4 regions of the Streptomyces violaceoruber genome follow, and region 1 is predicted to be linked to each of the others. Evidence: riboswitches for the same ligand, from Rfam matches in the RefSeq annotation. Region 1 holds a riboswitch; each other region holds the start of a gene.
What was found. Region 1 has a riboswitch for cyclic di-AMP ahead of R2E43_RS15525 (transglycosylase SLT domain-containing protein). Riboswitches for the same ligand answer to the same signal wherever they lie in the genome.
Positions count from the first base shown of each region.

Region 2: linked by a shared signal. The riboswitch ahead of R2E43_RS17875 (M23 family metallopeptidase) and the one ahead of R2E43_RS15525 (transglycosylase SLT domain-containing protein) in region 1 are both predicted to bind cyclic di-AMP.
Region 3: linked by a shared signal. The riboswitch ahead of R2E43_RS04580 (M23 family metallopeptidase) and the one ahead of R2E43_RS15525 (transglycosylase SLT domain-containing protein) in region 1 are both predicted to bind cyclic di-AMP.
Region 4: linked by a shared signal. The riboswitch ahead of rpfA (resuscitation-promoting factor protein RpfA) and the one ahead of R2E43_RS15525 (transglycosylase SLT domain-containing protein) in region 1 are both predicted to bind cyclic di-AMP.

Region 1 covers NZ_CP137734.1:3,522,379-3,526,049, forward strand. Annotated here, with positions in the region: gene R2E43_RS15520 (polyprenyl synthetase family protein) at 1-388, opposite strand, end outside; cyclic di-AMP (ydaO/yuaA leader) riboswitch at 1,073-1,238, shown strand; gene R2E43_RS15525 (transglycosylase SLT domain-containing protein) at 1,243-1,734, shown strand; gene R2E43_RS15530 (HAD family hydrolase) at 1,758-2,567, opposite strand; gene fahA (fumarylacetoacetase) at 3,021-3,671, shown strand, end outside.
Region 2 covers NZ_CP137734.1:4,013,193-4,016,863, forward strand. Annotated here, with positions in the region: gene R2E43_RS17870 (aldo/keto reductase) at 1-902, opposite strand, end outside; gene R2E43_RS17875 (M23 family metallopeptidase) at 1,041-2,084, opposite strand; cyclic di-AMP (ydaO/yuaA leader) riboswitch at 2,095-2,252, opposite strand; gene R2E43_RS17880 (PP2C family protein-serine/threonine phosphatase) at 2,477-3,671, opposite strand, start outside.
Region 3 covers NZ_CP137734.1:969,134-972,804, forward strand. Annotated here, with positions in the region: gene R2E43_RS04570 (TetR/AcrR family transcriptional regulator) at 1-220, shown strand, start outside; gene R2E43_RS04575 (SGNH/GDSL hydrolase family protein) at 323-1,108, opposite strand; gene R2E43_RS04580 (M23 family metallopeptidase) at 1,352-2,290, opposite strand; cyclic di-AMP (ydaO/yuaA leader) riboswitch at 2,293-2,452, opposite strand; gene R2E43_RS04585 (tyrosine-protein phosphatase) at 2,877-3,671, shown strand, end outside.
Region 4 covers NZ_CP137734.1:5,064,198-5,067,868, reverse strand. Annotated here, with positions in the region: gene eno (phosphopyruvate hydratase) at 1-1,272, opposite strand, end outside; gene rpfA (resuscitation-promoting factor protein RpfA) at 1,534-2,268, opposite strand; cyclic di-AMP (ydaO/yuaA leader) riboswitch at 2,272-2,438, opposite strand; gene rpfC (resuscitation-promoting factor protein RpfC) at 2,622-3,647, opposite strand.

The DNA of each region.
Region 1 (3,671 bases):
AGGCACGGGCGAACAGGAAGTCGCCGGTGAGGACCGCGACCGAGTTGTCCCAGCGGGTGTTCGCACTGGGCACCCCGCGCCGCACGGCGGCCTCGTCCATCACGTCGTCGTGGTACAGCGTGGCCAGGTGGGTCAGCTCCACGACCACGGCCGAGGGCACGATCCCGGGGGCGTAGGGGTCTCCGAACTGGGCCGAGAGCATCACCAGCAGCGGCCGGAACCGTTTCCCGCCGGCCCGCACCAGGTGCTGGGCGGCCTCCGTGATGAACGGCACCTCGCTTTTGGTTGCCTCAAGCAACCCTTCCTCGACAGCAACCAATCCGGCCTGGACATCGGCTTCCAGAGCCTGGTCCCGCACGCTCAGCCCGAACGGCCCGACGACGGTCACGAGGGGTCTCCTGTCTGCTGGTGTCTACTGGCGATTACCTGGTTTGTCGATAGGTCGCTGCCACCACTCAAGTCAGCGTATCCGGTCACGTTTCGATCACCGCTAGCGCCCACCGTTACAGGCTGGTCGGTATCGGATCATGAACGGTATGTTTTTGATCAGGTGATATGAGCAGATTTTGATTGATATCGCCAGAGGGGACGAGCCGGAGCCGGAGGGCGAACGGGCCGGAGCCGCCACCAAAGACCCCATCACTCCTCCCAACGGCCCGCACTTCGAGAACGTCACCCGATCGACACGCCCACCCCTTCCTTATTCGCTCCCCCTCCGCCGCCCTCTCCCCTTCCCCGCTTCCCACCCCTCCCCGCCCGACACCCGAAGCCGTCCCCACCCGCAGCCCATTGGCGCCCAGTTGGGGTTAATGCCCCATTTGCCGTGCTTGTTGAAGCCAGTGAGTTGGCTCACTCCGGGCGACCCGCAGGCAACCCGACCGGAACCTGTGCCCTCCCTTTGCCCCGCAAGCCAGTTGGGGATTGGCAGCAGCAAAGGATCAAGAGCCTCATAGGCCTCAGAACAAGGTCAACAGGCACGTTGGGTGATTCCTGCACTTGTTCCGGACATGTGCTCTCGCATACGTTCCCGGCCTGTCGGGTGGACGCCGAATCCTGCCACCGCCCGTCGCACAGTCATCCATCCAACAAACTCGCAGGCAGGAGCGGGGGACCCAGGTAAGTCGCCGCACCGGTCACCACCGGAGCGGCTCGGGGTGAAGCCGTACCCGTCAGGGCACGGCCGGGCACCTCCCCGCCCGAACCCGACAGCTCACCTCGCAGGCGTAAGGAGAGGGACACCGCATGTCTGCCAACGGTCAGAACCGTCACGCCCGCACCAGCCGCCTCGCCCGCAAGCTCGCCGTGGCCGGCACCGGTGCCGCGGTGCTGGCGCTGCCGCTCATCGGCGCCACCACCGCCTCCGCGGCCACCCCGGCCGCCGCCACGACCGCCACCACGGCGGCCACGGCCTACCCGGACAACCTCGACGGCTGGATCCGCGAGTCGCTCGACATCATGGCCCAGCACGGCATCCCCGGGACCTACGAGGGCATTCACCGCAACATCATGCGTGAGTCCTCCGGCAACCCGCTCGCCATCAACAACTGGGACATCAACGCCATCAACGGCACCCCGTCCAAGGGTCTGCTCCAGGTGATCGACCCGACCTTCCAGGCCTACCACGTCGAGGGCACCTCCTGGGACCCGTACGACCCGGTCGCCAACATCACCGCCGCCTGCAACTACGCGGCCGACCGCTACGGCTCGATGGACAACGTCTTCAGCGCGTACTGAGCCGTACGCCGCCCGAACCTCGCCTAAGAGGTACCGAAGATCCGCTCGAGGACGACGGCCACGCCGTCGTCCTCGTTCGTCGTGGTGACCTCGTCGGCCACCGCCTTGAGTTCGGGGTGCGCGCCGGCCATGGCCACACCGTGGGCCGCCCACTGGAACATCGGGATGTCGTTGGGCATGTCCCCGAAGGCGATCGTCCGCCGCCGCTCCAGACCCAGGTGCTCGGCGGCCAGCGCCAGACCGGTGGCCTTGGTGATGCCGCAGGGCTGGAGCTCCACCGTGCCGGGCCCCGACATGGTGACCGTCGCGAGGGAGCCGACCACCGCGCGAGCCGTCGCCGCCAGTTCGTCGTCGGTCAGCTCGGGGTGGCGCAGCAGCACCTTGCTGATCGGCGTGGACCACAGCTGCGCCCGCCGCTCGACGCGCACCGCGGGCAGCGTCGGGTGGGGCATCAGGTAGTCCGGCTCGATGAGCGTCAGTCCGTCGACGCCGTCCTGGTCCACGGCCGCGTGCACCTGGCCCACCTCGGCCTCGATCTTGCCGAGCGCGGTCTCGGCCAGCTCCCGGTCCAGGGTGACCGACCACAGCATCCGGTGCGCGCCGGCGTCGTAGACCTGCGCACCCTGTCCGCACACTGCGAGTCCCGTGCAGCCGAGCCGGTCGAGCAGCGGGCGCACCCGGGGGGCCGGGCGCCCCGTCACCACCAGGTGGCGCGCACCCGCCCCGGCTACCCGTGCCAGCGCGGCCAGCGACCGGTCGGAGACGGTGTCGTCGCCTCGGAGCAGCGTGCCGTCCAGGTCGGTGGCGACGAGTGAATATGCGGTGCGGTCCATGATCAGAGAATACGGACACGGCACCCGTCGGACTCACCCGTGACCGCTTCCGAACGAGGGCGTAGCGAGTGCGCTCGAACCCGCACGGCGTTGCACGACGACGCCCGATGATGTCCGAAACCTGACACATCATCGGCTAAAGCCGGTTCGGGGCCTGTGCACCGGTTGGCGGCGGCATGGCACGCCACCTGCCCTCCGGGCGCTCGCGGCGGTGCCTTCCGCCCCCGAACCCGGACCGGCCGCCGCCGCCTTCGGCGGCACTGCCCAAGAGCGGCACGTCACCCGTAACGTGTGGCCCGACCGCGTGCGTCACGTGACGCACCCCGATCACGTGACACAACGGCATACACCGCACCCCGGCACACTTGACACACTCAGTACAACCGCCGTCACACAACGGCACACACGGCGCGCACGGCGCACATGGCGAGCACGAAAGCGAGGCAGCACCCGATGCCCCCCTTCGATGTCCCCGAGGGCGACCCCTTCGGCCCGCACAACCTTCCGTACGGCGTGTTCTCGATCCCCGGCTCGCTCGACCGGACGGACCGGACGGACCGGACGGACCGGACGGTGGGCGTCCGGCTGGGCGACCACGTCCTCGACGCGGGGGCGGCGGCCCACGCGCTCGGCTCGCCGTACGCGGCCCTCCTCGCGCAGCCCACCCTCAACCCGCTGCTGGCGGCCGGGCGCACGGCGTGGTCGGACGTGCGGCGCGCGCTGACGGCGTGGGTGACGGTGCCCTCCCACCGCGAGACCCTGGAGCCGTTCTTCCACCCGCTGTCGTCGGTGACCCTGCATCTGCCCTTCGAGGTCGCCGACTACGTCGACTTCTACGCCTCCGAGAACCACGCCCGCAACGTCGGCCAGATCTTCCGCCCCGACGCCGCCGACTCCCTCACCCCGAACTGGAAGCACCTCCCGATCGGCTACCACGGCCGCTCCGGCACGGTCGTCGTCTCGGGCACGGACGTCGTGCGCCCGTCGGGGCAGCGCAAGGCCCCGGCCGACGCCGCACCCGTCTTCGGTCCGTCCGTCCGGCTCGACATCGAGGCGGAGGTCGGCTTCGTCGTGGGTGTGCCGTCCGAACTGGGCAGTCCGGTC
Region 2 (3,671 bases), 490 kb from region 1:
AGGCTCAGCTCGGCCACGCCCAGCAGCGCCGGCAGCTGCTCCACCGTGCGCGCGGAGGCGATCGGCGCCGCCACCGTCGGCCGGGCGGCCAGCCAGGCCAGGGCGACCGTGGCGACGGGAGCCTCGTGGGCCGCGGCGATCTCGTCCAGGGCGGCCAGCACCCGGCGGCCCCGCTCCGTCTCCAGGTGCTTCGCCGCCCCGCCCGCCCGCGGGCTGTCCACCTCCGTGCCGGGCCGGTACTTGCCGGTGAGGAAGCCGGCCGCGAGGGCGTAGTACGGCACGGCGGCGAGACCCGCCTGCTCGGCGAGGTCGCGCAGTTCTCCCTCGTACGTGTCTCGGGAGACCAGGTTGTAGTGCGGCTGGAGGGCGACGTACCGGGCGAGGCCCTCGCGGTCGGAGAACTCCAGGGACGCCGCGAGCCGCTCGGCGGAGATGTTGGAGGCGGCGATGTGCCGCACCTTGCCGGCCTTCACCAGTTCGTCGAGCGCGCCGATGATCTCCTCGACCGGCACTTCGGGCTTGTCGAAGTGGGTGTAGTACAGGTCGATGTGGTCGGTGCCCAGGCGGCGCAGCGAGGCGTCGGCCGCGGCCTTGATGTTCGCGGCGGACAGGCCCGGGTACTCGGGGTGCTGGCTGACCTTGGTGGCGAGGACGACGTCGTCACGGTTGCCGCGGGCCGCGAACCACTGGCCGAGGACGGTCTCGGACTCGCCGCCGCTGTTGCCGTCGACCCAGGCGGAGTAGGAGTCGGCGGTGTCGACGAAGTTGCCGCCGGCCGCCGTGTAGGCGTCCAGGACGGCGAAGGACCGGTCCCGGTCGGCGGTCCAGCCGAAGACGTTGCCGCCGAGGGCGAGGGGGAAGACCTCGAGGTCGGAGGAGCCGAGCTTGCGCAGAGAAGTCATGTAGGGAGTCAACGACCGCGCCGGAGCGGGGGATTCCGGCAGGCGCGCAAAATCCCCGCAAACCGGCAGCCCTGGCGTCGGGGGGTCGCCGTCAGGACCGCCGGGGATCAGCGGGGCGCGCGTCGTGGGCGGGGCGGATCAGGGGGTGAGCCCCTTGCTCTGCAACCAGGCCATCGGGTCGATGCCGGTGCCGCCGGCGGTGTGGACCTCGAGGTGGAGGTGGGCGCCGGTGACGTTGCCGGTGGCGCCGACGCGGCCGATGACGTCACCGGTGGTGACCTTCTGGCCGACGCTGACGTTGATGGAGGACTGGTGCGCGTACCAGAGCTCGGTGCCGTCGTCGAGGGTGAGCACCGTCTTGTAGCCGTACGACCCGTCCCAGCCGGCCGACGTGATGGTGCCGCCGTGCACCGCCTTGAGCAGCGTGCCCGTGGGGGCGGCGAAGTCGAGGCCGGTGTGGTGACCGGAGGACCAGAGGGAGCCGGCCTGGTTGAACGTGGAGGAGATCGTGTACGAGGAGGTCGGCAGCGTGTACTGCTTGGCCAGCTTCGCGAGCCGTTCGGCCTCGGCCTTCTTCGCGGCCTCCTCCGCCGCCTTCTTCTTGGCGGCGGCGGCCTTCTCCTCGGCCTCCTTCTCCGCCTTGGCGGCGGCTTCCGCGGCCTTCTTCTCCGCCGCGGCGGCGGCCTCGGCGGCGGCCTTGGTCTCGACCTGCGCCTGCTGCTGCTCGGCCTGCGCCATGATCCGGGCCCGCAGCGACTCGCCGGCGCCGGTGGTGTCGGGGCCCTCCGCGCTGTCGGCGGCGACCGCCTGGGTGATGCCGCTGAGCGGGGTGGCGGAACCCTCGGGCTCCGGCTCCTCGTCACCGCCGGGCATGAGCGAGCCCACGTTCGGCAGGTCCGGCATGGAGATGGACACCGGGGGCTTGCCGGTCTGCGCGCTGGCCATGCCGCCCGCTCCGACGGCGGCTATGACACCGACGCCGAGGACGGTGGAGCTGCGGGCGAGTCCGCCGCGCTGCTTGGCCACGCGGTGCCGGCCGCGTACGGGGCGGATGGATTCCGCGGTGGGATTCCACTCCTCCCAGGGACCCTCTTCGGCGCGGTAGCCGTCGTAGCCGAAGGTGTCGGTGCCGTGCCCACTGGGCGCGGACGGGGCCTCGGGGGCAGGCCGGTTTGACGCCACGTGGGCGTACTCCTTTCCTTCCTTTCGCCTACCGGGTTAGCTGACGGGTTCGGAGCAGGAAGGTCTCCTACGGGTGCCTGCCGACCGTGTTCCCACGGCGGCATACGCCCGATTCACCCCAATGTGGTGGTTCCCCGGTTCCCTTGCGGGATTCGGCGCGTGCGCACGGAGCCGCCTTCTGTGACGGCTGGGACGACCGCGCTGCGTTATCGAACGTTAATAGACGCGAGGCTCCGATTCCAAGCCGTTCCTCTTGATCATTACCGAATACCGCCGGGACGTACACCTCACGGCCGGTGAAAACCGGGCGAGTTGACCCCGCTCCGGTATTCCCCTTCACGGCACTTTCTTCTGACGGTGTATCAGTTGTTATGCGGAGGGGGGTCGCACTGTCACGGCTCGTCACAATGATCATGGTCGGCGCGTCGGGGACGCCGGACGGCGAGCAGCGCCATGTCGTCCGCCATGCCGCCCCCGGAGTGCCGGCGCACGTCCTCGGCGAGGGTGTCGAGCAGGGTCGCCGGATGCGGGAAGACGCGGCCGGCCAGCCGCGCCTGCGGATCGTAGAACTCGCCCTTCGCGTCCCGGGCTTCGGTCAGTCCGTCGGTGTAGAGCAGCAGCGTGGCGCCGCCGGGGAAGGCGACCTCCTCCGCCCGGTCGGGCCACACGCCCAGTTCGCCCATGCCGAGCGGCAGCGCCGACTCGTGGGCGGGCAGCGGGCCGAGGGTCCCGTCGCCGTGGAGCAGCAGGGGCGGCGGATGGCCGCGGTTGACGATGCGTACGGTGCCGTCGCCGTGCGGGAGTTCGGCGAGGACGGCGGTGGTGAAGCCCTCGAAGGCGTCCAGCCCGTCGCGCCGGGTGCCCTCGCGCGCCAGCGCCCGCTCCAGGCGCTGCGCCACCGCCTCCAGTGTCGCCTCCTGCTCGGCCGCCTCCCTGAAGGCGCCGATCACGACGGCGACGGCGGCCACCGCGCCCATGCCCTTGCCGCGCACGTCCCCGACGATCAGCCGGACGCCGCGGGCGCTGTCCTGCACGGCGTACAGGTCGCCGCCGATGAAGGCGTCGGCCTGCGCGGCCTCGTAGCACACGGCGATCTCGAAGCCGGCGATCCGCTCGGCGGGCTGGGGCAGCACCGCGCGCTGGGCGGCCTCGGCGATCTCCCGGACGGAGACGAGGCGCTCGCTGCTGCGGCGGACCATGCCGTTCACGAGGACGGCGAGCACCGCGACCGTCGCGATGGTGATCAGCTCGGTGAGGGAGTCGACGTAGTGGATGACGCCCTTGCCGAGTTGCAGTCCGATGACCGCGACGACCACGGCGACACCCGTGAGCGCCGTGCCGCGCCGCGAGTAGAGCGGGGCGGCGACCAGGGGCGCGGCCGTGTAGAGGGGCCCGGCGGTGAAGTACCTCGGGGTGAAGATGTCGTACAGGATGGCGACGACGATCAGCAGCACGGGGAGCGCGTGCACGAAGGTCCGCCCGGCCCGCCGGCGGGGCGGTGGTCCGGAGGGCGGCACGGGCGGCGTCTCGTCGCCGAGGCCGAGACCCGGGTCGGGCACGGGGTCGCCGGGGAGCCGGCCACCGGCC
Region 3 (3,671 bases), 2.6 Mb from region 1:
CGCCGAGGTCATCGCCGAGGGCGTGGCCGCCGGTGAGTTCTCCTGCGCCGAGCCGGACGCCGCGGCCCTGCGGCTGACGGCGTTGCTGGACGGGCTGGCGGTGCAGCTCACCTCGTACACGGGCACGGTGTCGCGGGCCCGGGCGCAGGAGTGGGTGGACGACGCCCTGGCCCGGGAACTGGGCCTGGAGCGGGCGGCGTTGACACCGACGCGGCGCTAGCGCCCGTCCGGACGCCGGCCCGTCCCGGACACCGGCCCCTCGGGATACCGGCCCCTCGGGACGCCGGCCCGCCGGTGCGCCGGGACCGCACCGGCCTCCGCGTCAGGCCACCGCGGCGATCCGCGTCTTGATGGCGTCCGGCGACAGCGTCCCCTTGGCCGTCACGTGGTCGCCCGACGACTCGCCCCGCAGCCGGCGCCCGATCCACGGCACCAGGTACTCGCGCGCCCAGTGCACGTCGTCGCGCCGGACGTCGAGCGTGCCGCGCGGCGGCAGGGGCGGCCAGGGCTGGTCAGGGTCGGCCGGGACGCGCAGGCCCAGGGCCTGCCCCGCGCGCAGCGCCACCCGGGTGTGCCCCTCCGGCGACAGGTGCAGCCGGTCGGCGTCCCACGCCCTGCGGTCCTGGACGCTCCGCAGCGACCACAGGTCGAGGACCGGGCAGCCGTAGCGGTCGGCGATGGCGCGGACGTGCCCGTTGTACGTGGCGATCTTGCCGCGCAGGTGCTTGAGGACGGGTACCCCCCGGGTGTCGAACCCGGTGGTTACCAGGACGGTTCCGGCCGCGGCGGTCAGCGCGGCCACCGCCAGCTCGAACCGCTCGGCGACCTCGTCGGGATCGGTGCCGGGCCGGATGATGTCGTTGCCGCCCGCCGCGAACGAGACGAGGTCGGGCGCGAGTCCGACGACCCGCGGGACCTGTTCCGCCACGATCTGGTCGAGGAGCCTGCCGCGCACGGCGAGGTTCGTGTACGTGAAGTCGCCCTCGGGGCGCCGGTCCGCGAGCAGTACGGCGAGCCGGTCGGCCCAGCCGACGAACGCCCCGTCGGGGCCGGGGTCGCCGACGCCCTCGGTGAAGCTGTCCCCCACCGCCACGTACGACCCGATCACTGCTCTGCTGTCACTCTTCGAATCGTCTGCCACATCGGCCCATGATTCACCTTGGAATGTGACCTACGCGACCGTAGGAAGGGATTGACGGGCGGTGAGAAAGGCCACGCCTAAAGTATTCGTCAATTCCGGAATACGGCGAGGGGCCTGTACGGCGCGCGCACCGGGTCCGGACACGCCGAAGGCCGGACCCGGGGATCGGGGTCCGGCCTTCGGTGCGCGGGGGCCGCGCGGAACCGGTCGTCAGACGGAGACGCCGTGCGAGCGCAGGAACGCCAGCGGGTCGATGTCCGAGCCGTAGTCCGGCGTGGTGCGGATCTCGAAGTGCAGGTGCGGGCCGGTCACGTTGCCGGTGGCACCCGAGAGGCCGACCTGCTGACCCGCCGTCACCGACTGACCGGTGGAGACGGAGAGCGAGGAGAGGTGGGCGTACTGGGCGTAGTGGCCGTCGGCGAGCTGGATGACGACCTGGTTGCCGTACGCGCCGCCCCAGCCGGCGGAGACGACGGTGCCCGCGCCGACGGCCTTGAGGGAGGTGCCGGTCGGGACGACGAAGTCGGTGCCGGTGTGGTAGCCGCTGGACCACATGCTGCCGGACTGGTGGTACGGGGTGCCGACGGTGCCGCCCGCGACGGGGGAGGTGTAGCCGCTGGTGGTGCCCGTGGACTGGCTGCCGGTGTCCGAGGAGGAGGCCTTCTCGGCGTCCGTCGACTTCTGGGCCGGCTTCGCGGCGGTCTTCTCCGCAGGCTTCTCGGCGGACTTCTGCGCGGGCTTCTGCGACTGCGCGGAGGACGGCGCCGACGGCTTGGCGGCCTGGCCGTCGATCGAGAGCTTGAGACCGGGGTGGATCAGCGACGGGTCGGAACCGACGGCCTCGCGGTTGTCCGCGTAGAGCTTCTTCCAGCCGCCGTCGACGTCCTGCTCGTCGGCGATCTTCGAGAGGTAGTCGCCGCTCTTCACGGTGTAGGTGCGCGAGTCGGAGTTCTTCTCGGCGGCGGCCTTCTTGGCGGACGCCGGAACGGACTGCACGGCCTGCTCGGAAACGGAGTGCGCGGGAGCGGCGTTGGCGGCGGCGGCACCCATCAGCGGGAGCGCGAGCGCGGCGCCACCGGTCCCGGCGACGGCGATGGTGCGGGTCAGGCGCATGGCCCTGGTACGGCGGTGCTTACCCTTCGCGGGCATGGTGAATTCCTCTCCGGCGCCTGCGAGGTGAGCTGTCGGGTGCGGGCTGGAGATGCCCGGCCGCGCCGGAGCGCGGCTTTACCCCAAGCCGTTCCGGGAACCGGAACAGGCAGTTCTACCTGTGGGTCCCCCGCTCCTGCCGTGTACGGGTGGTCGATGAGTGCGGGCTCCGGTCGGCGGCAGGATTAGGCGTCCGTCCGGATCGGTGGTGAACGTAAGGGACCAAGACGCACAGGGACAAGCGAAGGGTTCCCCCGGCAGGTGTTCCGATTGATCCTTTACGGGAATATCCGGTAACCCTGCGTCGATTTCCGTCGCGCGCTTTTGCTTAAAGCCCCTTGAGAAACAGTTGAATTACGTGAACATGACGGGCAACGCACGGTCACGGATATGACGCTGCTCACGCGCCTCACCTTCACCCTCCGCCATTTCAGGGCCAGTTGTTATTAAGCCACCAATTCGGACAGAAGGCTCTAATCGGCCCGGAATATCCCTCGGGGCTCCATTTCGCGCCCGGGTGATGCCGTATCGTCGGGTGGAGCCCGCCGGCGAGCAGCGGCGGCGGGGCGGAGTGGGAGGAGCCCCCGTGACGCAGCAGGTCCCGTCGACCGAACCCGAGCTGACCGGCGTGCGCAACTTCCGGGACGTGGGCGGACTGCCGACCGTGGACGGGCGGCGGGTGCGGCAGGGGGTGCTGTTCCGCAGCGGTCACCTGGCTCACGCCACCGGGGAGGACGCCGCGTTCCTGGCCTCGCTGGGCCTGCACACGATCTTCGACTTCCGCAACGCGGCCGACCAGAAGCTCGAGGGCCCGGACGTCGACCTGCCGGGCGTGCGCAATGTGAACCTGCCGCTGAGCGACCCGGCCGACGGCGCCGAGTTCTGGAAGATGGTCCGTGACGGCGACCTCGACCAGCTGCGCGAGATCCTGGCCGACGGCAAGGCCGCGGACCGGATGATCGGCTCCTACCGCGCGATCGTCACGGAGCGCACCGCGGAGCACTCCCGCATCCTGCACGCGCTCGCCGAGGACAGCGTCCCGGCCCTGATGCACTGCGCCGCCGGAAAGGACCGCGCGGGCCTGTCGATCGCCGTCACGCTGCTCGCCCTGGGTGTCGAGCGCGAGGCCGTCGTCGAGGACTACCTGAAGTCGAACGCCGCGCACCGCCGCTACAAGGTGCGCCGCAGCGGTTCCGCGGCCTCGGCCTACTCCCCCGAGGTCATGGAGCTGCTCAGCCCTCTGTTCGACGCGCGCGCCGAGTACCTGGCGGCGGCCTTCGAGACCGTCGAGGAGACGTGGGGCGGCGTCGACGCCTATCTGGAGCAGGGCCTGCGCCTCACTCCCGCGACCCGGGAGCGGCTGCGCGAGCGGATGCTGGAC
Region 4 (3,671 bases), 1.5 Mb from region 1:
GAAGCGGGGGAAGGCGCTGCGGCCGGCGTACACCGCGGCGTCGTCGAGGATCTCCTCGATGCGCAGCAGCTGGTTGTACTTGGCGACGCGCTCGGAGCGGGCCGGGGCGCCGGTCTTGATCTGGCCGCAGTTGGTGGCGACGGCCAGGTCGGCGATGGTGACGTCCTCGGTCTCGCCGGAGCGGTGGGACATCATGCACTTGAAGCCGTTGCGCTGGGCCAGCTCGACGGCGTCCAGAGTCTCGGTCAGCGAACCGATCTGGTTGACCTTGACGAGCAGGGCGTTGGCCGAGTTCTCCTCGATGCCGCGGGCCAGGCGCTCCGGGTTGGTGACGAACAGGTCGTCGCCGACCAGCTGCACCTTGTCGCCGAGCTTGGCGGTGATGGTGTTCCAGCCGTCCCAGTCGTCCTCGAACAGCGGGTCCTCGATGGAGACCAGCGGGTACGCCTCGACCAGCTCGGCGTAGTACTCGGTCATCTCGGCGGCGGAGCGGTTCTTGCCCTCGAAGGCGTAGGAGCCGTCCTTGTAGAACTCGGACGCGGCGACGTCGAGCGCGAGGGCGATCTGCTCGCCGGGGGTGTAGCCGGCCTCCTTGATCGCCTCGAGGATGAGGTCGAGGGCCTCGCGGTTGGAGCCCAGGTTCGGGGCGAAGCCGCCCTCGTCGCCGAGGCCGGTGGCCAGGCCCTTGTTCTTCAGGACCTTCTTGAGGGTGTGGTAGACCTCGGCGCCCCAGCGCAGCGCCTCGGAGAAGGACTCCGCGCCGATCGGGGCGATCATGAACTCCTGGATGTCCACGTTGGAGTCGGCGTGCGAGCCGCCGTTCAGGATGTTCATCATCGGCACCGGCAGCAGGTGCGCGTTCGGGCCGCCCAGGTAGCGGAAGAGCGGCAGGTCGCTGGCCTCGGAGGCGGCGTGGGCGACGGCGAGGGAGACGCCGAGGATGGCGTTGGCGCCGAGCGAGCCCTTGTTGTCGGTGGCGTCCAGGTCGAACATGGCCTGGTCGATCAGGCGCTGCTCGGTGGCGTCGTAGCCGACCAGCTCCGGGCCGATCTGCTCGATGACGGCCAGCACGGCCTTCTCGACGCCCTTGCCGAGGTAACGGCTCGGGTCGCCGTCACGCAGCTCGATGGCCTCGAAGGCACCGGTGGAGGCGCCGGACGGAACGGCGGCACGACCCGTGCTGCCGTCGTCGAGGCCGACCTCGACCTCGACCGTGGGGTTGCCTCGGGAGTCCAGGATTTCCCGGGCTACGACGACGTCGATGGACGGCACGAGCATCTCCTTCTTCAATGTGACGCTTCACTGTGACGCTTCACGGTGGCGCTTCGGTCTGCCGCGGTCCCGCGGGACCGCGACGGCTCTGCGGGACCGAGCCTAACCGGCTCCGGGCGATCGGCCAGCCGATCGCCCACCCGCTGGACAGAACCGAGAGTAAATTGTTTCCGAACGGAACAAAGGCGGAACATGAAAAGTCCCGCCCCGGTGCGTACGGGGGAACACGCACCGGGGCGGGAGTCACGGGACCGCCGCCGCTTACTTCAGGTGCAGCTGCTGGCCCGGGTAGATCAGGTCGGCGTCGTCGACGATGTCGTCGTTCAGCTTGAACAGCTTCGCCCAGCCGCCCTTGACGTCGTGCTCCTCGGCGATCGAGCTGAGGGTGTCGCCCTTGACGACCTTGTACTCGCCGTCGCCCTTCTCGACCTTCTTGCCGGTCGGGGTGGTGACGGTCTTCTTCTTCGCGGCGGGCTTCTCGGCCTTCGGCTCGGCGGCCGGGCGCTCGGCGGAGCGGGAGGCCTTCTGCTCGGTGGAGCGCTCGGCGGTGGAGCCGCTGCTCTGGCTCTGCGAGCCCTCGGAGCTGCCGGAGCCGCTGCCCTCGGAGCCGCCACCGGTGTAGGCGGCGCCCGACAGGCCGGTGCCGCAGACCGGCCAGGCACCCTTGCCCTGGCCCGCGAGCACCTTCTCGGCGATCTGGATCTGCTGGGACTTGCTCGCCTGGTCGGCGGTGGAGGCGTACTGGGTACCGCCGTAGGCGGCCCAGGTGGAGGCGGAGAACTGCAGACCGCCGTAGTAACCGTTGCCGGTGTTGATGGACCAGTTGCCGCCGGACTCGCACTGGGCAACGGCGTCCCACTCGGACGCGGTGGCGGCGGAGGCGTTGCCGGCCGCCATCAGCGGGGCGGCGACGGCGGCACCGGTGACGCCGGCGACGGCGATGACACGGGTGGCCTTGGACGGACGACGGTGCTTGCCCTTGCCGGAAAACAGCATGGTTGATCCCCTCACCGACGCCTGCGAGGTGAGCTGTCGGGTTCGGGCCGGTTGAGTTGCCCGGCCGGGTTCCTCGCGGAACTCGGCTCCACCCCTAGCCGCTCCGGCTCAACTGCCCGGTGCGGCACTTACCTTGGGTCCCCCGCTCCTGCCTTCGGCGCTTGACGCGACGACTGTTCCCGTACGGCCGCTGGCAGGATTCGGCGTTGCGGCTGTCGGGGCCCGCGGTGGCGAGCGGTCATGACCGTAGACACGCGCTCCGCGGATTTTCAAAGACGATCACGGCTTCTGAGACCTATCTCTCACGAGATCCAAAAGGGACATACGGTCTCTAACCGTGACGCGAACTCCCTCTACTTTTCGCCCGATTCGCCCGTGACCGTGAGCGTCTGACCGGGCAGGATGTGGTCGGGGTCGGCACCGACGACGGTCTCGTTGTCGGCGTAGAGCGCGTGCCACCCGCCGTCGACGTCAAGGGAGTCGGCGATGGCCCAGAGACTGTCGCCGGTGCGGACGACGTAACGCCCGTCCCCGGCCTCTCGCTCGCCACCGTCGCGCGAGGCGTGGCGGCCCGACGCCGGGTCCGTACGGCCCTCTCCCGTCGCACCCTCGTCCGCGCTGCCGCCGCGGTGCTTGCCGGAGCCGGACGAGCCCTCGGTGCCCTGCGGTTCGGCACTGCCGGAGGGGTCGGATTCGGTGGAAGTGTCCGGCTTGGCGGATTGGCCCGCACCGTCGGACGAGTCGCCCGACGCGCCGCTCGAACCGTCGGACGGGGCGTCAGACGACGACGGCGAAGAAGAGGGCGAAGGGGACGAAGAGGATGCTCCGGACGTCGACTCCGGCGTCTCGGACGAGCCGGACGACTCGGATGACTGGGACGACTCGGGCGTTTCGGTGGTCGCGGGCGATTCGGACGACTTGGTGGTGTCCTGCTCCCCCGAGGCGTCCGAACCTTCCGACGCCCCGTCACCGGCCGCGCCGGAGCCGTCGCCCGTGCCCCCGGAGCCGTTGCCCAGGCCGGCGAGCAGACCGCAGGTCGGCCAGGCGGCGATGCCCTGCGACGCGTGTATCTTCTCGGCGATTCTTATCTGCTGGGAGCGACTGGCCTGGTCGGCGCTGGGAGCGTAGTCCAGACCGCCGTACTGCTCCCAGGCATCCTGGGACAGCTGCAGGCCGCCGTAGTACCCGTTGCCGCTGTTCTGGCTCCAGGCGCCGCCGGTCTCGCACTCGGCGACCTGGTCCCAGTTCGTGGAGTCGGCCGCGTGGGCGCCGGTGGCGCCGAGCAGCGGGATCGCGATGGCGGAGCCGGTCACTCCGGCGGCGACGACCAGTGCGGGTGCCTGGCGGGGGCGGCGGTGACGACCGTTCCCGGAGAGCATGCGACGACCTTTCACAAGACGACG